Regions from separate parts of the Spirillospora sp. CA-142024 genome, predicted to be linked through region 2. Evidence: riboswitches for the same ligand, from Rfam matches in the RefSeq annotation. Region 2 holds a riboswitch; each other region holds the start of a gene.
The links. Region 2 has a riboswitch for thiamine pyrophosphate ahead of thiC (phosphomethylpyrimidine synthase ThiC). Riboswitches for the same ligand answer to the same signal wherever they lie in the genome.
Positions count from the first base shown of each region.

Region 1 (7,173 bases), 1.3 Mb from region 2:
CGGACGAGCCAGAGCGCGCCCAGCACGACCGTTCCGGAGAGGAGGCGGCCGAGGGCGAGGGCTCCGGGGCTGTACTCGGCGCCCGCGCTGCGGATCGCGACGAAGGCCGACGCCCAGAGAACCACCGTCACCGTGGCGGCCGCCACCGCGAGTTTGCCGACGCGCGCGCCGCTGTCCTGCTGCATGTCACGCACCTTAGGTATGGGTCGTTTCCATGAACACCGAAACGATCTGCCGGGTTGCGGCACGGCGTCCGGTGGACGGCCCCAAGTCTGGAGGCGCGGACATTTCAGGTCCAGCGAAAACTTCTACAACCGAACCTTTAGTGATGCTACGAGGTGGCGAGGCCCTCGAAGGGGGAGGACGCCTGCGCGTACCGGCGCTTCGGGATCCGCCCGGCCAGCCTGGCGAGCCGCCCGCCCTCGACCGCGTGCCGCATCGCGGCGGCCATCCGGGCGGGGGACTGCGCGCGGGTCACGGCGGTCGCGAGGAGCACGGCGTCGCAGCCGAGCTCCATGGCCAGGGCGGCGTCGGACGCGGTGCCGAGCCCCGCGTCCAGGATCACCGGGACGTTCGCGCGCTCGACGATCAGCTCGATGTTGTGCGGGTTGCGGATGCCGAGGCCCGACCCGATCGGGGAGCCGAGCGGCATCACGGCCGCGCAGCCGAGCTGCTCCAGGCGGTGCGCGAGGACGGGGTCGTCGTTGGTGTACGGCAGGACGGTGAAACCGTCGTCGACGAGCTGCTCGGCGGCCTCCACGAGCTCGATCGGGTCGGGCAGCAGCGTGCGCTCGTCCGCGATCACCTCCAGCTTGACCCAGGCCGTGCCGAGCGCCTCGCGGGCGAGCTTGGCCGTGAGGACGGCCTCGCCCGCGGTGAAGCAGCCCGCCGTGTTCGGCAGCACCCGGATGCCGCACTCGGCCAGCACGTCCAGCACCGACCCGCGCGCGGACGGGTCCACCCGCCGCATCGCGACCGTGGTCAGCTCGGTCCCGGACGCGGTGAGCGCCTCCCGCAGCACCGTCATGCTGGGCGCGCCCCCGGTCCCCATGATCAGCCGCGAGCCCAGCTCCTCTCCGGCGATGACCAGCTTGTCCTCCACGTCACCCTCCCTGTACGGCGGTCAAGACTTCGAGCCGGTCGGCGTCGCGCAGGGTCGTCGTGTCCCAGGCCGAGCGCCGGACGACCTCGTCGTTGAGCGCGGCGGCCACGCCGGTCCCCGCGCCGGTGACGGACGCGACGGCCTCGGCGACGCTCACGCCCTCGGGCAGCTCGCGCGGCTCACCGTTGACGATCACCTTCATGCGGTCACCCCGGCGGAGAAGCGGCCGGGGGTGAACGGCCCGGCGACCTCGGGTACGGGCCCGTCCAGCAGCATCGCGGACAGGATGTCCGCGCTCACCGGGGTGAGCAGGATGCCGTTGCGGAAGTGCCCGGTGCCGACGTACAGGCCGGGCATCGCGGTGGGGCCCATCACGGGCGCGTTGTCCGGGGAGCCCGGACGCAGCCCGGCCGTGACCTCGGCGAACTCCAGTTCGGTGATGCCGGGCAGCAGCTCCCGGGCGTCCCGCAGCAGTTCCCAGAGGCCGCCGGCGGTGACGCGCGTGTCGAAGCCCAGCTCCTCCTGCGTGGCGCCGACGACGACCTCGCCGTCGGCGCGCGGCACCAGGTAGACCGACGATCCCTTCACGAGCCCGCGGGTCGACCGCCGGATGAACGGCGTCCGGGTGCGGAGCCGGAGCACCTGCCCCTTCACCGGGCGGACGGGGGGCACGGTCCCCGGCGGCAGGCCCTCCAGGTCGCCCGACCACGGTCCGGCGGCCAGCAGCACCCGGTCCGCGTGGATCACCGTCCCGTCGTCCAGCCCCACCCCGGCCGCCGCGCCGCTCTCGGCGACGACGCGCGCGGCGCGCCGCCGGACGAGCCGGACGCCCAGCCGCTCGCACGCCGCCAGCAGCGCCGGGGTGAGCCGGCGCGGGTCGACCGAGCCGTCCTCGGGGGCGAGCAGGCCGCCGCGGACGCCGGGCGCGAGCATCGGCTCCAGCCGCCGGCACTCCCGGCCGGTCAGGGCCTCGACGGGAATGCCGAGGCTCTCCTGGAAGCGGCGCAGGTCGTCCAGGTACCGGAGGTCGTCGGAGTCGGACGCGACCTCGATGATCCCGTCGGTGCGGTAACCGGTCTCCAGGCCGGTCAGCTCCTCCAGTTCGGCGACGAACGCGCCGTACCGGTCGCGGGAGGCGAGGCCGAGCCGCAGCAGCGGCTCCTCGCCGTACGTCAGCTCGCCGACCGGGGTGAGCATGCCCGCCGCCACGGACGAGGCGCCGGACGCGGGCGCCGGATCGACGAGGGTGACGGCGGCGCCGCCCGCCGCGGCCCGCCAGGCGGTGGCCAGGCCGATGACCCCGGCGCCGATGATCACGATCTGCATGCGCGCTCCCTTCGCCGGCATGATCCGGATCAGGTCGTGGCGGTCGGCGGCCCGTTCAGCCGCCCTCTCAGCCCGGTCGCACCGGACTCCCGCGCTCTGTGCCGTTTTTACCCGGTTCCCACCTTACGACCTTGGCGAAGCGCGCCACTGCCTGGACAGGTGTCCATCAGAGAATCGCCGCCGGTTAGGGTTGCCTTCATGGAGAGGGTCATCGTCGTTGGCGGCGGGCTGGCCGGCGTGCGCGCCGCCGAGGCCCTGCGGAGCAAGGGGTACGAGGGCGCGCTGACCCTCGTGTCGGCGGAGCGGCACCGGCCCTACGACCGTCCGCCGCTGTCGAAGGCCGTCCTCGCGGGCGAGTCCGACGACACGACCGTCGACGCCGACTGGGACGCGCTGCGCTGCGAGCTGCTGCTCGGCGAGCGCGCCACCGGCCTGCGGCTGGACGGGCCCGGGCGCGGCGGCACGGTCGCGTCCACGGCGGGCGACCTTCCGTTCGACGGCCTGGTGATCGCGACCGGCGCGGCCCCGATCACGCTGCCGGGGGACGGGCGCCAGCACGTCCTGCGCACCATCGACGAGTCCCGCGACCTGCGGGCCCGGCTCGTGGAGGGCGCCCGGATCGTGATCGTCGGGGCGGGCTGGATCGGCGCAGAGGTCGCCACGACCGCGGCCGGGAAGGGCTGCCGCGTCACCGTCGTGGAGGCGGCCGACACCCCGCTCGCCAACGCGATCGGGTCCGAGGTGGGCGCGCTCACCGCGCCCTGGTACGCCGAGGCCGGGGTCGAGTTGCGGACCGGCGTCAAGGTGGCGGAGGTGCGCGACGGCGGCCTCGTCCTCGCCGGCGGGGCGACGATCGACGCGGACGAGGTGGTCGTCGGCGTCGGCGTCCGGCCCGTCCTGTCCTGGCTGGAGGGCTCCGGCCTGCTGCTGGAGCGCGGCGTGGTCACCGACGGCTCCTTCCGCGCCTACATGGGCGAGGAGGATCCCGGTTCGCTCCGCCCGGACGTCGTGGCGGTCGGGGACTGCGCCGCCTGGTGGTCGCGGCGCTACGGGCGGCGGCTCCTCGTCGAGCACTGGGACACCGCCCTCAACGCCCCCGAGGTCGCCGCCGCGGCCCTCCTCGGCCGGGACGCCGAGTACGACGCCGCCCCCTACTTCTGGTCCGAGCAGTTCGGCCGCATGGTCCAGTACGCGGGCAGTCACGCCGCGTCCGAGCGGCTCGTCCACCGGGGCGACCCGTCAGGCCGCAGGTGGGCCGTGGCGTGGCTCACCGGCGACCGCCTGGACGCGATCCTCACCGTCGACCGGCCCCGCGACCTGGTACAGGCGAGGCGGGTGATCGCCGCCGGGACGCCGGTGGATCCGGAGGCGATCGCCGACCCGGACGTGCCCGTCCGGCAGGCTGTTCGCGGATAGCGATCGCGGGTGGGGTAACGGTTGTCCAGGGGGTTTGAGGGTTCCGATGGCGTGGTAGCAAGGGGGCGTGACGCAGATGCACGCAACCGTTGACAGCGCACTGGACCCCCGCACCGACGCCCTCGCCGGCGAATGGCTCACCCTCAGGGAGACCGCCGAGCGGCTCGGGATCAAGCCCCACCGGATCAAGCAGCTCATCCACGAGCACCGGATCCTCGCGGTGCGCCGGGAGGGCGAACCCATGGTGCCCGCGGCCTTCATCAAGGACGGCCAGGTCATCAAGGGGCTGCCCGGCACGCTGACGCTCCTGTCGGACGCCGGATTCGACGACGTCGAGACGATCCGCTGGCTGTTCACGGCCGACGACACGCTGCCGGGAACGCCCGTGGACGCGCTCACCGAGAACCGGGGGACCGAGGTCCGCCGCCGCGCCCAGGCACTGGCTTTCTAGGGCGCCCCGCGCTTTCCAGGGCATGCGACGCATGTGACACGATCGCGGGGTCACGCGGGACGGCACCGGACCGCCGCGTGACCTCGTGACCGCTCTTGGGAAAGGACGTTCCTCCGCCGTGTCCAGGCACCTCCCCGGCGAGCGCGCGGTCGCCCTGCGCGCCCGGCTCAGCCGAGCCCGCCTCTACCTCTGCACGGACGCGCGTGAGCGGCAGGGGGACCTCCCCGACTTCCTGGACGCGGTCCTCGGAGCTGGCGTCGACCTCGTCCAGCTCCGCCAGAAGGGCCTGGAGGCGCGGCAGGAGATGGCCTACCTGGAGATCTTCCGGGCGGCCTGCGAGCGGCACGGGGCGCTGCTGGCGGTGAACGACCGCGCCGACGTGGCGCACGCCGTCCGCGCGGACGTGCTGCACCTCGGCCAGGACGATCTGCCGGTGCCCGCCGCCCGCGAGATCATCGGCGGCGACATGCTGATCGGCCGGTCGACGCACTCCGGCGAGCAGGCGTCGGCGGCGGCGGCCGAGCCGGGCAGCGACTACTTCTGCGCCGGCCCGGTCTGGCCGACGCCGACCAAGCCGGGGCGGCCCGCTCCGGGGCCGAAGCTGCTGGAGTACGTCGCGGCGCAGCGGGTCGCGCGGCCGTGGTTCGCGATCGGCGGCATCGACCTCGGCAACCTGGACGAGGTCCTGGCCGCGGGGGCGAACCGCGTCGTGGTGGTCCGGGCGATCACCGAGGCGGACGATCCGGGTGCCGCCGCGGCCGAGTTCGCGCGCCGGCTGGCCTCCCGGACACCGGCCTCCTGAACCTTGTCATGGTTTGACCTGGATCACGGTGCGGGTCCCGGATCGATCACCGACAATGGGGATCATGAACGCAGGACCCGACGACGACCGCTCGGTCGACCTCGACGACGACCTGGAGATCCTGCCGGACCAGACGTCCGACGACACCGACACCGGGTGGGGCGAGTGGCGCGGCGCCGGCGACGACGATTCCCGGCTGCTGGAGGACCGTCCGCCGCACTGGTGACCGACGGTCAGAACAGCATGCCGAGCGCGAACCCGGCGACGACGACGGCGCCGAGCGCGACCATCATCCGCCACCGGTAGCGGGGGATCCGGGTCGGGCGCGGCTTCGGCGCCGGACCCTGTCCCGCGCGCAGCGCCCGGACGAGCTGCGCCGCGGTCGGCCGGGCGGCGGGGTTCTTGTCCAGGCAGCGGGCCGCGAGGTCGCGCAGCGGGCCCTCCATGTCGCCGAGGTCCGGCCTGCGGGACGTCACCCGCCGCATGACCGCCGCGCTCGGCCCGCTGCCGAACGGCGGGTGCCCGGTCGCGGCGAACACCATCGTGGCGCCCCAGGCGAACACGTCGGCGGCCGGCCCGACCGGCTCCTCCTCGATCTGCTCGGGCGCCATGTAGGCGGGGGTGCCGACCGGGCCGGTGGTCAGCGGCGTGTCCAGCCCCAGGGCGTCGGCGGTGCGGGCGATGCCGAAGTCGATGACCTTGGCGCCGTCCGGGCCGAGCAGCACGTTGCCGGGCTTGAAGTCGCGGTGCACGATCCCGGCGCGGTGGATCGCGGCCAGCGCCGCCGCCGTGCGCGCCGCGACCTTGCGCAGCCGCGGCGCGGGCAGCGGGCCGCGGTCCTCGACGACGTGCTGGAGCGAGGGCCCCTCGACGAACTCGCTGACGATGTAGGGGCGGTCGCCGGTCATGTCCGCGTCCAGGACGCGCGCGGTGTGCCGCCCGGACACCCGCAGCGCCGCGTCCGCCTCCTTGACGAAGCGGCTGCGCGCCCGCTGCCCGGCCGCCACGCCGCCGCGGAGCAGCTTGACGGTGACGAGCCCGCCGTCGCCGTCCCGGCCGAGGTACACCACGCCCTGGCCGCCCTCGCCGAGCCGGCCGAGCAGTGTGTAGCCGCCGAGGCCGCGCGGGTCGTCGGGGCCGAGCGGCGTCTCGTGCCGCCGGTCGCGGCCGTGGCCGTGGCGGGACATGCCGCCCTGCCTTTCCGGACCGCCCGGGCGCTTCGCGGCGCCCTGGCGTTCCTGGCCGCCGCGGCCGTCCGGGCCGCCCGGCCGGTCGGCGCCGGAACGGGCCTGACCGGCATGTGCCTGGCCGTGGCGCGGCTTACCGGGCCGGCCCGCATGGGCCTGGCCGGGCCGCCCGGGGCGGGCGGCGGTACGCGCGGGACGGGGGTTCGTCCTCCCGCGGGAGGTGTCGTGCGGCACAGGGGGACTCCGACTCGGCGGGGACGGACGAAGATTTCCTCATTTGTACCGCGTAACCGGCGAGTAAGGCAGGGGAACCACGATCTTTCACCGTCGGCGGCATGCCCCGAGTGCCGCCGACCGGGAGATCTGCCGGGACGATGCGCCCACCATGACCTTGTAGCAGCCGTCGGCGACCTTCCACGCCTTCGCCGCCTGGTTCCAGTAGGAGAACGAGCGCGGAGTCAACGGGAACGTCACCTTCGCGCTCTGGCCCGGCCCGAGCGTGACCTTGGCATAGCCCTTGAGCTGTTTAGGCGGTTGCGGCACCTCCACGCCGGGCGACGGCATGCCGATGTAGAGCTGCGGGACGGCGATGCCGGTCCTCTGGCCGGTGTTGGTGACCGTCACCTGCACGGCCTTGGAGGTCGCCACGAGACCGCTGTAGGCGAACGTCGTGTACGACAGGCCGTGCCCGAACGGGAACCTCGGCGCGATGCCGTTCGCGTCGTAGTGCCGGTAGCCGATCATGACGCCCTCGGAGAACGTGGTGTTCTTGTTGAGGCCGGGGTACTGGGCCGGGTTCCCGGACGTCGGCGCGTCGTTCTCGTTGACGGGGAACGTCACAGGGAGCCGTCCGCCTGGGTCCACGTCCCCGTACAGGACGCGCGCCAGG
Region 1 covers NZ_CP192077.1:3,222,788-3,229,960, forward strand. The annotation lists gene ACQPZP_RS15645 (DMT family transporter) at 1-185, opposite strand, end outside; gene ACQPZP_RS15650 (thiazole synthase) at 332-1,102, opposite strand; gene thiS (sulfur carrier protein ThiS) at 1,104-1,304, opposite strand; gene thiO (glycine oxidase ThiO) at 1,301-2,428, opposite strand; TPP riboswitch at 2,418-2,531, opposite strand; gene ACQPZP_RS15665 (NAD(P)/FAD-dependent oxidoreductase) at 2,627-3,844, shown strand; gene ACQPZP_RS15670 (Rv2175c family DNA-binding protein) at 3,921-4,295, shown strand; gene thiE (thiamine phosphate synthase) at 4,414-5,097, shown strand; gene ACQPZP_RS15680 (hypothetical protein) at 5,162-5,323, shown strand; gene ACQPZP_RS15685 (serine/threonine-protein kinase) at 5,331-6,518, opposite strand; gene ACQPZP_RS15690 (beta-glucosidase family protein) at 6,606-7,173, opposite strand, start outside.
Region 1: it holds a riboswitch for thiamine pyrophosphate, as region 2 does, so the genes downstream of both, thiO (glycine oxidase ThiO) here and thiC (phosphomethylpyrimidine synthase ThiC) in region 2, are expected to answer to the same signal.

Region 2 (7,173 bases):
CGAACTCCGTGGCCTCGGTGAGCAGGTGCTCGCGCGGCACACCGGAGCCGGACCCGGTGACGAGGACGACCCCGGGCCGGCTCGGGCCCTTCGCCGCCGGCGCCAGGACGGTGCCGTGGAGGGTCAGTCCGCCGGCCCCCGCGAAGCTCACGTCCGTCGCGGTCAGACCGGGCGGTGCGGGGACCGGCCCCGGCGCGGGTGCGGCGGCCCGGGCGGGCGCCGCAAGGAGGGCGCCGAGCACGAGCGCCAGAAGGAGGGTCATCGCGGTCTTCATGGCGGTGACCCTAGAACTACAGAGAAAGCTCTGCAAAGAGTTCTCTGCAAAGATACCTCTGGAGTACTAGGCTGCTCCCCATGAAGGACGAGGAGCCCGTCATCCTGGACGACCCGGGACGGATCAAGGCGCTGAGCCATCCCCTGCGGCGCCGGATCCTGCACCGGCTGCGGGCGCACGGCCCCGCGACGTCCACGACGATCGGCGAGGCGCTCGGCGCCAACACCGGCACGACCAGCTACCACCTGCGGCAGCTGGAGAAGTACGGGTTCATCGAGGAGATCCCGGAGCGGTCCGCCGGCCGGGAGCGCTGGTGGCGCCGGGCCGAGGGCCCGCGCGACGTCCGCACGCCCGACCCGGAGTCCCTGCCGCCCGAGGACCGGCCGGTCCTCGCCGAGCTGCTCCGGATCGGCCACGCCGAGGACATGGAGCTGTTCGGGCGGCTGCCCGCGGTCCACGAGCGGGAGCGGACGTGGGCCCTGCTGTCGCGTGGGTTCGCCCACATGACCGAGGAGGGCCTGGCCGAGTTCTTCGAGGCGTACATCCGCCTGCTGCACGAGCACGCGCACCGCCGGGAGGACGCGCCGCCGGGGGCGCGTCCCGTCCACATCCGCCTGTTCACCCTGCCCGCCGACGACGAGTGAGGCCGCCCTCCCGGCCGGGGCTTACGATCTCTGGATGGGCGGTGTCTACGCGATCAGCGACCTGCACGTGGGGTTCCCGGAGAACCGCGCGTTCGTCGAGGGACTGCGGCCGGTGTCCGGCGGCGACTGGCTGATCGTGGCGGGCGATGTCGCCGAGCACTTCGCCGACGTAGAGTGGGCGCTCTGCACGCTGAGCGAGCGCTTCGCGACCGTGCTGTGGGTGCCAGGCAACCACGAGCTGTGGACCGTCAAGGACGACCCGGTGGCGCTGCGCGGCGAGGCCCGCTACCGCCGGCTCGTCGACATGTGCCGCGGCCTGGGCGTGCTGACCCCTGAGGACCCGTACCCGGTGTGGGACGGCGAGGCCGGTCCCGTGACGGTCGCGCCGCTGTTCATCCTGTACGACTACACCTTCCGGCCGGACGGGACGTCCACCAAGGAAGAGGCGCTTGCGGTCGCACACGAGGCGGGCGTCGTGTGCACCGACGAGGTCTACCTGCACCCCGACCCGTACCCCACTCGGGACGCCTGGTGCGACGCCCGGATCGCCTACACCGAGGAACGCCTGGCCGCCCTGGAACCGGGAACGCGGACCGTGCTCGTCAACCATTGGCCGCTCGTCCGCGAACCCACCCGCGTCCTGTGGTATCCCGAGTTCGCCCAGTGGTGCGGCACCGAGCGCACCGCGGACTGGCACGCGCGCTACGGCGCGGTGTCCGTCGTGTACGGGCACCTGCACATCCCGCGGACGATCTGGACCGGCGACGTCCCGCACATCGAGGTGTCGGTCGGCTACCCGCGCGAATGGCGCAAGCGGGGCGAGGAGCCGCGCGGCCCTCGCCGCGTCCTGCCCGGTCCCGAGACGGCCTGACCGGCGGCGAGGGCTAGCGGGCCTTGCCCGGCATCACGCCGGTGGCGGCGAGCGACAGCAGCCGGCCCGCGGCGACCGGTTCCCGCTCGGTGACCGCCGCGATCGCCCCGGCGAGCCGGAGCACGTCGGTGAACGAGACCCCCGCGGGCGCGTCCCCGGCGCGCTGAGCGCGGGCGAACAGCGCCTCGCCCGCCCCGTGCATCGCCCTCCAGGAGCGGGACGGTTCCGGCCGCTCGTCCTGGAGCGACACCATCGCCGAGGCCGCCATCCCGGGGAACGCCGTGACCTCGGAGATGAACGTCCGCAGCCACGTCATGAGGGCCTCGTCCGGCGCCGGGGTGACCATCAGATCGCGGGCCGCCGCGGCGAGGTCGTCGTAGACCCCGGCGAGCAGCGCCTCCAGGAGGTCCTGGCGGGTGGGGAAGTGGCGGTAGAGCGTGCCGATGCCGACCCCGGCGCCACGGGCGACGGCCTCCAGGGACGCGCCGGCCCCGTCCCGCTCGAACGTCTCCCGCGCGGCGGCGAGCAGCCGCGCACGGTTGCGGCGCACGTCGGCGCGCACCGCCCGGGCGCGGGCCTTCGGCGTGTCGTCGCTGGTCACCTGGGTCGTCGGTCCTTCCCGGCGGGTAGACGGCGCTGCGGCGATTCGAGGGGATCCGCGGCTTTGGAACGGTCCTTCGATCCTATCCGCGCCGCCCCGGTGACCGGTGGCCGGATGCACCCGGACGCCCGGCCCGCCGCGGACGGCGCCGCGGCGGGCCGGACGCCGTGCGGTCAGGAACCGGCGGGGGAGACCGGCAGGTAGACCCGCCCGCCTGCCGCCTTGAACTCCGCCGCCTTCTCCCGCATCCCGGCGGCGAGCGCCTCGTCCTCGGCCAGCCCGTGCTCGCCGGCGTACCGCCGGACGTCCCGCGTGATCTTCATCGAGCAGAAGTGCGGGCCGCACATCGAGCAGAAGTGCGCGGTCTTCGCGGGCGCCGCCGGGAGCGTCGCGTCGTGGAACGCGCGGGCGGTGTCCGGATCGAGGGAGAGGCTGAACTGGTCCTCCCACCGGAAGTCGAACCGCGCGTCCGACAGCGCGTCGTCCCACGCCTGCGCGCCCGGATGCCCCTTGGCCAGGTCGGCGGCGTGCGCGGCGATCTTGTAGGCGATCACGCCGGCCTTGACGTCGTCGCGGTCCGGCAGCCCGAGGTGCTCCTTCGGCGTGACGTAGCAGAGCATCGCGGTGCCGTGCCAGCCGATCATCGCGGCGCCGATCGCCGAGGTGATGTGGTCGTAGCCGGGCGCGATGTCGGTGGTCAGCGGGCCGAGCGTGTAGAACGGCGCCCCGTCGCACCACTCCTGCTGCAGGTCGACGTTCTCCTTGATCTTGTGCATCGGGACGTGCCCGGGCCCCTCGTTCATCACCTGGTCGCCGTACTCCGCCGCGATCCTCGTCAGCTCGCCCTGCGTGCGCAGCTCGGCGAACTGCGCCTCGTCGTTGGCGTCCGCGATCGAGCCGGGGCGCAGGCCGTCCCCGAGCGACCAGGTGACGTCGTACGCGGCGAAGATCTCGCACAGCTCCCGGAAGTGCGTGTAGAGGAAGTTCTCCTCGTGGTGCGCCAGGCACCAGGCCGCCATGATCGACCCGCCGCGCGACACGATCCCCGTCTTGCGCCGCGCCGTCAGCGGCACGTACGGGAGCAGGACCCCGGCGTGCACGGTCATGTAGTCCACGCCCTGCTCCGCCTGCTCGATCACCGTGTCGCGGAAGACCTCGTAGGTCAGCTCAGCGGGGTCGCCGCCGACCTTCTCGACGGCCTGGTACAGCGGGACGGTCCCGACCGGCACCGGGGAGTTCCGCAGGATCCACTCCCGGGTGGTGTGGATGTCCTTCCCCGTCGACAGGTCCATGATCGTGTCGGCCCCCCACCGGGTCGCCCACGTCATCTTCTCGACCTCGTCCTCGACCGAGGACGCGACCGCCGAGTTGCCGATGTTCGCGTTCACCTTCACCAGGAAGTTCCGCCCGATGACCATCGGCTCGATCTCGGGGTGGTTGACGTTGGCGGGCAGCACGGCGCGCCCGGCCGCCAGCTCGTCCCGGACGAACTCCGGCGGCACGCCCTCGCGCAGCGCCGCGAACTCCATCTCCGGCGTGATCTCCCCGCGGCGCGCGTAGGCGCGCTGGGTCACCGCGCCGCCGGCCGCCCGGCGCGGCCGCCGCGGCAGGAAGTCCTCCCGGACCACCTGCGGGGGGCCGCCGCCCCCGGGAAGGGCGGCGGGCGCCGACCGCCTCCCGTCGTCCTCGGGACGCGCCGCCCGCCCCTCGTACGGGACGGTGTCGCCGCGCTCGGCGATCCACGCCTCCCGCACCGGGGGCAGCCCCCTGCGGACGTCGGTGTCCTGCTCAGGATCGGTGTACGGCCCGGAGGTGTCGTACAGGACGACGGCGTCGCCGTTGGTCAGCGGCACCTCCCGCATCGGGACGCGGATGTCGGGGCGCGAGCCCTGGAGGTAGGTCTTGCGCGCAGCTGGAACCACAGGTTCGGTCATGACGACTCGATCTCTCCCTACGCCGGCATTACCCGGTCAGGTTCATGCGGTCAGCGGCCGTCCCAGCCGCTATCTCAGCCCGGTTCGCCGGGCCCCCGCGATCTGTCGCCCCCGACGCTAACCCGCCGCACCCCCGTTGCCGCAACCGCCGCCGATACGGTAAGCGCGCCCGCGTGGACCGTGCGCGGGATGCCTGAGCGCCGGCATCAGGACTGGCGGGCGGTGCGCACGGCCATGGGCAGGGCCAGGGTGAGCGCGCGAAGCGGTTCCGGAGCCGACGGCGACCGCTCCAGCCACATGCGGCTGTCGTCGGCGCCGCTCCTGGCCCGCAGCGTGGCCGACCGCCGTCCGTCCACGCCGGTGACGACGTGGCGGTCGCCGGCCTGCCGGGTGCTGCCGAGAAGCACGCCGCCGGTGGTGTGGAAGGACGGCTCATGGCGGCCGCGCACCACGCCGAGGAGGCGGCCCTCGGGGTCGAAGACGCGCAGGCGGTCGCGGCCCAGCGGCGAGGACCGGCGCTTGAGCACCAGCAGCGTGCGGGCGTGGGGATCGCGCAGCACGATCCTCCGGCGGCCTCTCCCGGAGGCGAGGGGGAAGAAGCCCGACCGCCCCCGCGGCGGCCTGCCGAGCGGGCCGTGGGCCACGGCGAGGAGGGCGCCGCCGCGTTCGTCGCGGTAGCGGCCGACGCCGTCGACCAGGACGCGGTCCGCCTTGAGCAGGGCGCCCGCCGGGGGCGGCGGTACCTCCCTGCCTTCGTCGTCCATGACGCGCCAGACGGCGCCCAGGATCTCCGCGGTCGCGTTCTCCGCCGCACGGACCCAGCCCAGGGGGAGCGACCGGTCGCGCAGCAGCGTCACGGCGCCGCCCTCGACCTCCGCGACGGCGTCGACGCCCGGCGCCGCCTCGGGGTCGAACCAGATCGTCCAGACGGGGTCGGTGACCGGCCACGTGATCCCGGCCGCCTCGACCGCGCCGGCCGGGATCTCCGCCAGCTGCTTGCGGCGGCGAAGGGTCACGCCCTTCTCCGAGATGGTCACGACGAGGCGGTCGCGGTAGATCGCCCATGCCCAGAGGGCGGCCGCCAGCGCGACGAGCGCGCAGCCGCCGCCGAAGAAGCCGATGACCTGGCGGGCCTTCTCCGGTTCCCAGGCTTCGGCGCTGGAACGCGTGGACAGGGAGACGAGCAGGCCGGCGGCGAGCGCGGAGAGGAAGATCCGGAACGGCCGTCGGTACGCTCTCCGGCCGAGCGTGATCCGGAGTTCCGGCGGGGGGACAGCGGGCGGGGGGACGGACAACTGTCGGCCCTTCGTGACGGGGTTTGCAGAACTATAGGGCGGGGCGGCCGGTCCCGAAGAAGAGCGCGATGAGACGGGGTGATGCGCGAAGATCGCGGGACTCGGGGACAATGGCCGGGTGGTGACGATGCCCAGGGTCGGTGTGACGGCGAAGGACGCCCTGCTCGCGACGCTGCTGGCGGGGGCCGCGGCGGTCGTCGCGGCGGTGTGGCCGGGCGTCCGGGAGCTGGACGCGCCGGGGGCGCTGCTGCTGGCGGCCGCGCACGTGCCGCTCGCGGTCATCAGGCGCCGGCCGACCCCGGGTCTGGTCTCGCTGGTGGTCCTCGTGCTCCCGTACCACCTGGCGCAGTACCAGCACCACGCGCTCGTGCCCGCCGAGGTGATCGCGCTGTTCGCCTACGCGGTGCTCGGGCACCGGGTCCGGATCGTCCTCGGCGTGGTCGCGTCCCTGCTCGCCGTGTGCGTGGTCGGCATGGCGATGCGGGCGGGCGGCGGCTCGCTGCGCGAGCAGATCGCGGTCATCGAGGCGGTGGTGTCCGTCGTGATCGCCGTCCAGGTGTGGCGGGTGCACCGGGCGCGGCTCGCGACGATCACCGAGCGGGCCGAGCGGGCCGAGCGGACACGGGACCAGGAGGCGCGGCGGCGGGTCGCCGAGGAGCGCCTGCGGATCGCCCGCGACCTGCACGACCTCCTCGCGCACAGCATCACGCTGATCGGCGTCCAGGCCGGCGCCGCGGCCCATCTGGTGCGCGGGGACCGCCCCCTCGACCGGGAGGAGCTCGCCGATGCCCTCGCGTCGATCGCGGGCACGTGCCGGGACGCCCGCACCGAGCTGCGCGGTACGCTCCAGGTTCTGCGCGGGACCGACGTCGGGACGCCGGGGACGCTGCCCGGCGCGGGCGGCATCGGGGAGCTGGCGCGGGCGGCCCGCGGCGGCGGGATCGACGTGGACCTCCAGGACGGCGACGTGGGGGCGCTGCCGCCCGAGATCGGCGTCGCGGCGTACCGGATCGTCCAGGAGGCGTTGACCAACGTTGTCAAACACGCCGCCGCCGAGCGCGTGACGGTGAGCCTGACCCGGGACGGCGAAGGACTCGTCGTGCGGGTCGCCGACGACGGGAAGGGCCCCTCCGGCGGGACGCCCGAGGGGTTCGGGATCCTCGGGATGATCGAGCGGGCGCGCAGCGTCGGCGGGTCACTCGACGCGGGCCCGGGCGAGGCCGGCGGGTTCGTCGTCACGGCCGTTCTCCCGCTCGCCGGCGCCGTCACCTCGCGGTGACGGAACGGAACAGGCCCCTCCGGCGTCTTCGCCGCGCTCGATCCATCCGCCGGGAACCTCCCAACCCCACCGGACGCTGCCGGGGGCTTTCAAACCCTTACCGGTAGGGTCAGGATCAAGGGGACCAGGGGAGGGGAACGCGTCGGTGAGCACACTGCAGGAGGCCCCGCAGGACCGGATCTTCACGGTGCCGAACATCCTGAGCCTGGCCCGGCTCGTCGGCGTCCCGCTGTTCCTGTGGCTCGTCCTGGTGGAGGCGGACTGGTGGGCGCTCG
Region 2 covers NZ_CP192077.1:4,513,204-4,520,376, forward strand. The annotation lists gene ACQPZP_RS21690 (alpha/beta hydrolase family protein) at 1-274, opposite strand, end outside; gene ACQPZP_RS21695 (helix-turn-helix domain-containing protein) at 355-918, shown strand; gene ACQPZP_RS21700 (metallophosphoesterase family protein) at 953-1,789, shown strand; gene ACQPZP_RS21705 (TetR/AcrR family transcriptional regulator) at 1,803-2,390, opposite strand; gene thiC (phosphomethylpyrimidine synthase ThiC) at 2,564-4,324, opposite strand; TPP riboswitch at 4,320-4,433, opposite strand; gene ACQPZP_RS21715 (hypothetical protein) at 4,531-5,619, opposite strand; gene ACQPZP_RS21720 (sensor histidine kinase) at 5,747-6,898, shown strand; gene ACQPZP_RS21725 (CDP-alcohol phosphatidyltransferase family protein) at 7,044-7,173, shown strand, end outside.

Region 3 (7,173 bases), 4.4 Mb from region 2:
GACGCGTTCGCCGAGGCGCTGCGGTCGCGCGGCGTCGAGGTCCTGTACGTGACGGAGCTGCTGCAGGACGCCCTGGAGTACGAGGCCGCACGCGAACAGGCGATCGCGGACGCCATCGTCGACCTCCGCCTGGGCGACCAGCTCCGCCGCGTCGTCGAGGGCTATCTGCGCGACCAGGATCCCGAAAACCTCGCGCACACGCTCATCGCCGGACTGGCGCACGAGGAGCTGAAGTCAGGGCACGGTTTGGTCTACCGGCTGATGGACAGGCTCGACTTCATCGTCGACCCGCTGCCAGGCCTTCTGTTCACCCGCGACAACAGCACGTGGATCGGTGACCGCGTGGCGGTGACGAGCCTCGCGATGGAGGCGCGCCGCCGCGAGTCGGCCCTCACCGGGCTGGTCTACGCCCACCATCCGCGGTTCGCCGGCGTGCAGCCGGTGTACACGCCGTCCCTGGAACACCTTGAGGGCGGGGACGTCCTGCTCCTCTGCCCGGGCGTGATCGCCGTCGGTACCGGCGAGCGGACGACCCCGGCGGGCGTCGAGCGGCTGGCCCGCCAGGTGATCGGCGCCGGCCTCGCCCACACCGTCCTGGCCGTCCCGATCGCGCAGGAACGGGCGACCATGCACCTGGACACGGTCTGCACGATGGTCGACGTCGACACCGTCGTCATGTACCCGCCGGTGGCGCACTCCCTGACCGCCTACACGGTCACGCTGGACGACGGCGACCTCAGCGTCACCGACCGCCGCCCCTTCCTGGAAGCCGCCGCCGACGCGATGGGCCTGGAGCGACTCAAGGTCATCGACACCGGCCTGGACCCGGTCACCGCCGAACGCGAGCAGTGGGACGACGGCAACAACACCCTCGCGGTGGCGCCCCGCCTCTGCGTCGCCTACGAACGCAACATCGAGACGAACGCCCAGCTGGAGGCGTCCGGCATCGAGGTCATCCGGATCAGCGGCAGCGAACTGGGCACGGGGCGCGGCGGCCCCCGCTGCATGTCCTGCCCCATCCTCCGCGACGAGCCCGCCTGACCACGGGTACGCGAAGGGCCGTGGCGCCTTGCGGCGGCCACGGCCCTGGACGTTAGCGCTCGGGCGGTGTCGACGGGGGCACGACAGCGCCCGAGCTTGGTGAGGACCATACAAGGTCGGGCGGGGTTCCTTCCAGGCAGGGTCCCTCTAAGCCGGGTATGCCCGACTTGGAGCCACTTCACTCCTGGTTCCGCCACACAGGTCTTCGTCGGGTTCGTCCAGCAGGTCGGGAAAGCTGGAGAGATCGGGGACGACCGCATGCGCACCGGTGGGGGCGACCATCTCGCTTCCGCCCGGCGCCCGGGGGGCCCGGACGATGGCCCAGACCGTGGTGGCGCCCTCCTCGTGACGCACCCCCCATCCTTCGGACAGGGCCTCGACGATGCCGAGCCCGCGTCCGCCGAGCGAGGACAGCGTCCCGGGGCCGCGCCGCGGCTCGGTCATCGCGCCGCCGTCGCTGACCTCGAGTTCGAGGAGGTCGCCGCGGCGCCGCCAGCAGACCCTGACCTGACCGGAGGGCAGCGGCCGCGCGTGCCGGAGGGCGTTGCTGATGAGCTCGCTGACGATGACGCTCGCGTCGTCCACGACGGACTCGTAGACGCCGGAGCCGGCCAGTTCCGAGCCGAGGCGCCTGCGGGCGACCGCGACGCTGGACGGTGCGTGTGGCAGCAGTACGACGCTCGACGCCCTCACCTCCCCCTGGTTCCGCTCACTCGGACGAACCCCGTCATCGCTCTTCCGGTACGACCGGAATGCCCTGATGGCCGCGGCCGGAAACCCGAACGATTCAGTTCACCACCTGCACAACGAGTCACCGTACGACCGGTCACGGTGATCACCCCCGGATCGGAATCTCGTCACCAACGGCAACCATCAAAGGATCTATCCAGCCAACGGCGGATTTACTCCTCACGCGCGCGTTTCGTCCGTCACACCCTTGGGACACCGTACTTTCCCGCACGTAACCAGCGTGCCACCCGTCGAGATCACCGAAAGCCCTGGTCACGCAGCTCTCACCGGGCCGCCCGGGACGGAGTGTCCTCACGGTAAGTAACCGTCCGGATCAGGGCGAGGCCCGCAACACGAGGCGCATGCACGTGCCTTCGCCCGGACCGGCGCCACCTGCGGGTCCGTGACGCTCCGTAACCGAAAGCGGTCGAGTGGTTCGTTCCATATCACCCAGATCAACACTGGGCGTCCCTTTAGGTGGGCTTTGGGGGGGTTCAATGTGAGATATCGCACGCTGCGCGGGATGCGCGGAGATGGTGCCGCCCTGCGCCTCGGTCAGCCGTTTGACGATGTACAGGCCGAGCCCGATGCCGCCGAACCGCCGGCGGTCCCCGGCGTCCCCCTGCACGAACCGCTCGAAGATCCGTTCATGGTCGCCGAGCGGGATGCCGATCCCCTCGTCGGAGACGGTGACGACGATGCCGGACGCCTCCCGGCGTGCCCGGACGCCGACCGTCCCGCCGTCCGGCGAGTACTTGAACGCGTTCTCCAGCAGCTGCCCGAGGACGATGTCGGTCGCCATCGCGTCCCCCCGGCAGGACGGCAGGCCCGGCTCGATGTCCAGCTCGACGCGGTGCAGCGGCGACAGTGACCGGAATCCGGCGACGACGCCCTCCAGCACCCGGGTCAGGTCGAACGACTCGATCGTCACGGCCAGCTCGTCCGCGCCCGCGCGGGAGCCGAGCAGCAGGTGCTCGACGAGGCGCCCGAGCGACTGGGCGCGCTCGGCGATGGTGGCGACGGCGGCGCGGCGGTCGGTGTCGGCCATCTCGTCCCACCGGTTGACCAGCGTGGACGCGAACCCCTGCACGACCGTGATCGGGGTGCGCAGCTCGTGGCTGGTCGTGGCGAGGAACAGGTCCTTCGCCTCCTCCAGCGCCTTGGCCTCCGACACGTCGCGGAAGTCGACGACGAGCTCGCCGGTCTCCTCGATCTCGGCGGCCAGCACGTTCAGCCAGGTGCCCGACGCCAGCCGGAACGTCAGCTCCTCGCCGAGCGCCGGCATGTCGAACGGCAGCGGACGGCCGATCGCGTCCTCCGGTGGGATGCCGGTGAGAGTGTGCGCGGAGTGGTTCCAGTGCCGGACGACGAGGTCGTGGTCGAGCACCGCGATGCCGTCGGCGCTGGAGTCGATCACGGCGCGCTCGTGCGCGCGCTGCCGGACGACCTCCGCGTACGCGACCGCGTTGCCGACCGCGACCCCGGCGTGCCCGGCGAGCAGTTCCAGCAGCTCCAGCTCGGTATGCCCGACCTTGCGCCCGGAGAACAGGGCGTACAGCGCGCCGTACGGCCGGTTCTGCAGGTACGACAGGCCGAGCGCGATCGTGTGCAGACCGGACAGTTCAGACCAGATCAGGTCGCCGAGGCGCCGCTCGCCGGTGGTGAGCTTGACGGTCTTGCCCGACCGCAGCAGCTCCCCGACGAGGCTCGGCCGCAGCTCGGCGGACGTGCCGCGCATCCGCTCCGGCAGCCCGGACATGCTGACCAGCCGCAGCCGCTCGCCCTCGATCCGCACGAACCCGCCCGCGTCGGCGCCGGTCAGCTCGATCAGCGCGGCGGTGATCCGGTCGAGCACGACGGCGAGGTCGAGCTCGGCGCCCAGGTCGGCGACGATGTCGTTCAGCCGCCGGACGAGCCGGGCCCGCTCGGTCATGTGGTGCTGGACGATCTCGTCGTCGTCGACCGGGTGGTACACCCCGACCCAGCCGAGCAGCGTGCCGTCCGGGTCCTTCAGCAGGCTCGTGTCGATGCGCACGTCGATGAGCCGGCCGTCGCGGTGGAAGCGGCGGGTCGCGATCGAGATCTGCCCGCCCTCGCCCTCGCCGGCGCGGCGGGTGAGGAGCCGTTCGTGGACGGCGTTCTGCTCGGCCTTCAGCTCGTCCGGGACGATCGGGGGGACGCGTCCGATCATCTCCCGGGCCGGCCAGCCGAACATGCGCTCGGCCGCCGGGTTCCACACGGTCACCCGGTGCTTCTGGTCGACGGCCACGATCGCGTCGGCGGCGCTCTCGATGACGGCCCGCGCGATCGGATCGTGGACGTGTTCGTACACGTCTGTCATCGTGCCACCGGACTCCGGCCCACGGCCGGGCAACTTGCGCCGAAACTTGCTCGGCGACCCTTCTGCGAACCCAAACCTTACCGTTTGGTAAGCCTGCCGATGAGGGCGGCGGCCACCCCGGCGACCAGGAACGACAGCAGCGAGGCGCTCATCCAGGTCTGCGGCGTGAAGTGCAGCGCGTCCTGGACGTCGTGCCAGAGGCTCGCCCAGCGGCCGACCGTGCCGGGGTTGACGAGCTGGTAGACGACGAACCCGATCGCCCAGGCCGCGATCATCCCCCAGCGGGACGGGGCCATGCGCGAGACGTCCCAGCCGTCCCGCGTCCGGCGGCCGAGGAAGAAGTCGGCGGCGAGGACGCCGAGCATCGGCACGAACACCGACCCGATCAGCGACAGGAAGCCCGCGTAGTCGCCGATGTCCAGGACCAGCGCGAGGACGGTGATTCCGGCGCCGAGCACGACGCTCAGCACCCGGCGGTCGGCGCGCGGGAAGAGGTTCTGGATCGACACGGCGGTGGAGTAGGTGTCGGCGAACGACTGGTCCGCCTCCCGCAGCACTAACACGGCGAAGAACACCACGCCGAGCGCGGGGCCGAGGAACGGGTCGAAGATCTTGGTCGAGTCGCCCGCGACCAGCGCCAGCGCCAGCAGGCCGAGGACATAGGCGACGATCTGCGTGACGGAGTAGCCGGCGGCCGCGGCACCGAACGCCCCGCGCTCGGTCCGCGCGTGCCGGGTGTAGTCGGCGGCGACCGGTACCCAGGAGATCGACACGGCGAGGGCGGCGTCCGCCCCGACCCAGAAGCCGTCCCACGAGCCCTGCGTGAGGTCGGGCAGCGGCTGCCGGACGAGCTCCACGTAGAAGTACACGAGCGCGATCGCCACCGCTACCGTCACGTAGCGGCGCAGCACGCGCACCGAGCCGAGCGGCCAGATCGTCAGCACGGTCGTGACCGCCCCGGCGGCGATCACGTAGCCCCAGCGCGGGACGCCGTCCCACAGCTCGCGGGCCGCGTCCGCGATGACGATCAGCTCGAACGTCCCCCAGCCGACGAGCTGCGCGATGTTCAGGATCGTGGGCGCGTACGACAGCCGCGCGCCGAACAGTCCGCGCAGCAGCACCATCGCGGGCTGGCCGGTGCGGGCACCGGGCACGGCGGCGAGGCCGAGCATCAGCCCGCCGAGGGCCGTTCCGACGGCCATCGCGACGATTCCGGCCATGATCGAGATGGTCGGCCTGCCGTCGGCGTCCGGCGCGAGGACGGTGTAGGCGCCGGAGAAGGCCAGGAGGCTCACCCCGAGGTTGGCCCAGAAGGCGCTCTGGTCCCAGAAACCGAGGACCTTGGGGGCGGGTTCGTCGAGGGTGAAGGGGACCTCGTTGCGGGGCCGCTCGTCCTGAGGGCGCTTCTCGACGTCGGACGTCACGGGACACACTCCCTACGCCGGCATTACCCGGACAGGTTCATGCGGTCGGCGACGCCTTGAAGGCCGCCCTCTCAGCCCGGCTGTGGCCCGAGCTCCCGCGGGTATCGGTCAGGCCCGATCGTACAACCGCCCGACACGCCCTAAAAGGGGCGATCGCCTCATAGGTTGCAGATCACGCGACGTACGGCGGGCCGTCGCCGGCGCCCTCCATCGGACGCCCCGCCTCCGCCCAGCCCTTCATGCCGCCGTCGACGTTCCGCGCCAGCCAGCCCGCCTGGTTCAGCGCCACGGTCACCTGCGCGGACCGGGCCCCGGACCGGCAGATCACGTAAACCTCCTGGTCACGCGGGACCTCCCCGGCGCGGTCGCCGAGCTGGCCCATGGGGATGTGGACGGCCGCGGGCGCGTGGCCCGCGTCCCACTCGTCCTGCTCCCGGACGTCCAGCAGGTAGCCGTCCTGCGGAACGTCGGCGGCGACCACGGCGGGCACGTCTTCCCCGAAATTCATCACACCCCCATGGAACCGCGCGAAGCCCCCCTGCGTCGAATCACGCATGCGGTATCGGACGCTCCTTTTCGCGGCGCCCGGGCTGGCCATGCTCCTGTCTCTGGCCGCCTGCGGCGACGAACAGGCCAACGGAAACCCCGCCGACAAGCCCTCGGGCACGACGTCCGTGCAGCCGTCCGGCACGCCGGCGGACTCACTCACCGTTCAGGTCAAGGCTTCGAAGGAGGCACCCGCCAAGACCTGGAAGCTCACCTGCGCACCGCCGGGCGGCACACATCCCAAGGCCTCCGACGCGTGCGCGGCCCTGACCAAGGTCAAGGAACCCTTCAAACCCGTCCCCAAGGACCAGATGTGCACCAAGATCTACGGCGGTCCTGAGGTCGCCACGGTCACGGGCACCTGGCAGGGCAAGCGGATCGACACGAAGTTCACCCGGGCCGACGGCTGCCAGCTGCACCGCTGGAGCGAGATCGGCCCGCTGTTCGGCAACGTCCCCAAGGTCCGCTGAACCCCTGAACGAGCCATCCCCGTTCCGGCTCGGTGCAGGGACGAACAGGCCCCGGCCGCCCGGCCGGGGCCTGTTCGCGTCAGAGCCAGCCGCCGATGCTGCGGTTCTGGGAGACGGCGGTGTCGAAGGCCAGCGGGCAGGCCAGCACGAGCGTGCGCATCGGCTCCTGCAACTGGACGTGCATGCGCAGCACGTACCGGTCGGCACCGGTGAACACCTGCGACAGGAACTCGCCCATCCCTTCGAAACCGCGCTGGATCCGGGCGAGCTCCTGCTGCTGCCAGTCGGTGACCCGGCCGCTCAGCAGCTCGTAGTAGCCGATCTGCTGTTCCTGCGGTGTGAGGATCTCCCAGCCGCGCATCGCCCGCTTGCGCAGGTACCCGATCAGGCCGCCCTGGGGAGCGAGCACCTGCATGGTGGGCGTCCCCATGAACCCGTACGGCTTGTAGAAGTGGAAGTACGGCATGCCGTCCGGGCGGAAGATCGACAGTTTGCGTTCGGCCTTCGTCTGGCTGCCCTGGTTCATCACGCGCAGCGCCTTCTTGGCGCCGCTCACGCCTTCCTCGCGGACGTACGCGGCGGGCTGCCCCTGCGGACTCCAGATCGTGTAGTTCGCCTCGGT
Region 3 covers NZ_CP192077.1:143,382-150,554, reverse strand. The annotation lists gene ACQPZP_RS00755 (arginine deiminase) at 1-1,041, shown strand, start outside; gene ACQPZP_RS00750 (ATP-binding protein) at 1,189-1,734, opposite strand; gene ACQPZP_RS00745 (PAS domain-containing protein) at 2,105-4,111, opposite strand; gene ACQPZP_RS00740 (purine-cytosine permease family protein) at 4,189-5,535, opposite strand; TPP riboswitch at 5,528-5,644, opposite strand; gene ACQPZP_RS00735 (rhodanese-like domain-containing protein) at 5,708-6,043, opposite strand; gene ACQPZP_RS00730 (SSI family serine proteinase inhibitor) at 6,090-6,551, shown strand; gene ACQPZP_RS00725 (hypothetical protein) at 6,631-7,173, opposite strand, start outside.
Region 3: it holds a riboswitch for thiamine pyrophosphate, as region 2 does, so the genes downstream of both, ACQPZP_RS00740 (purine-cytosine permease family protein) here and thiC (phosphomethylpyrimidine synthase ThiC) in region 2, are expected to answer to the same signal.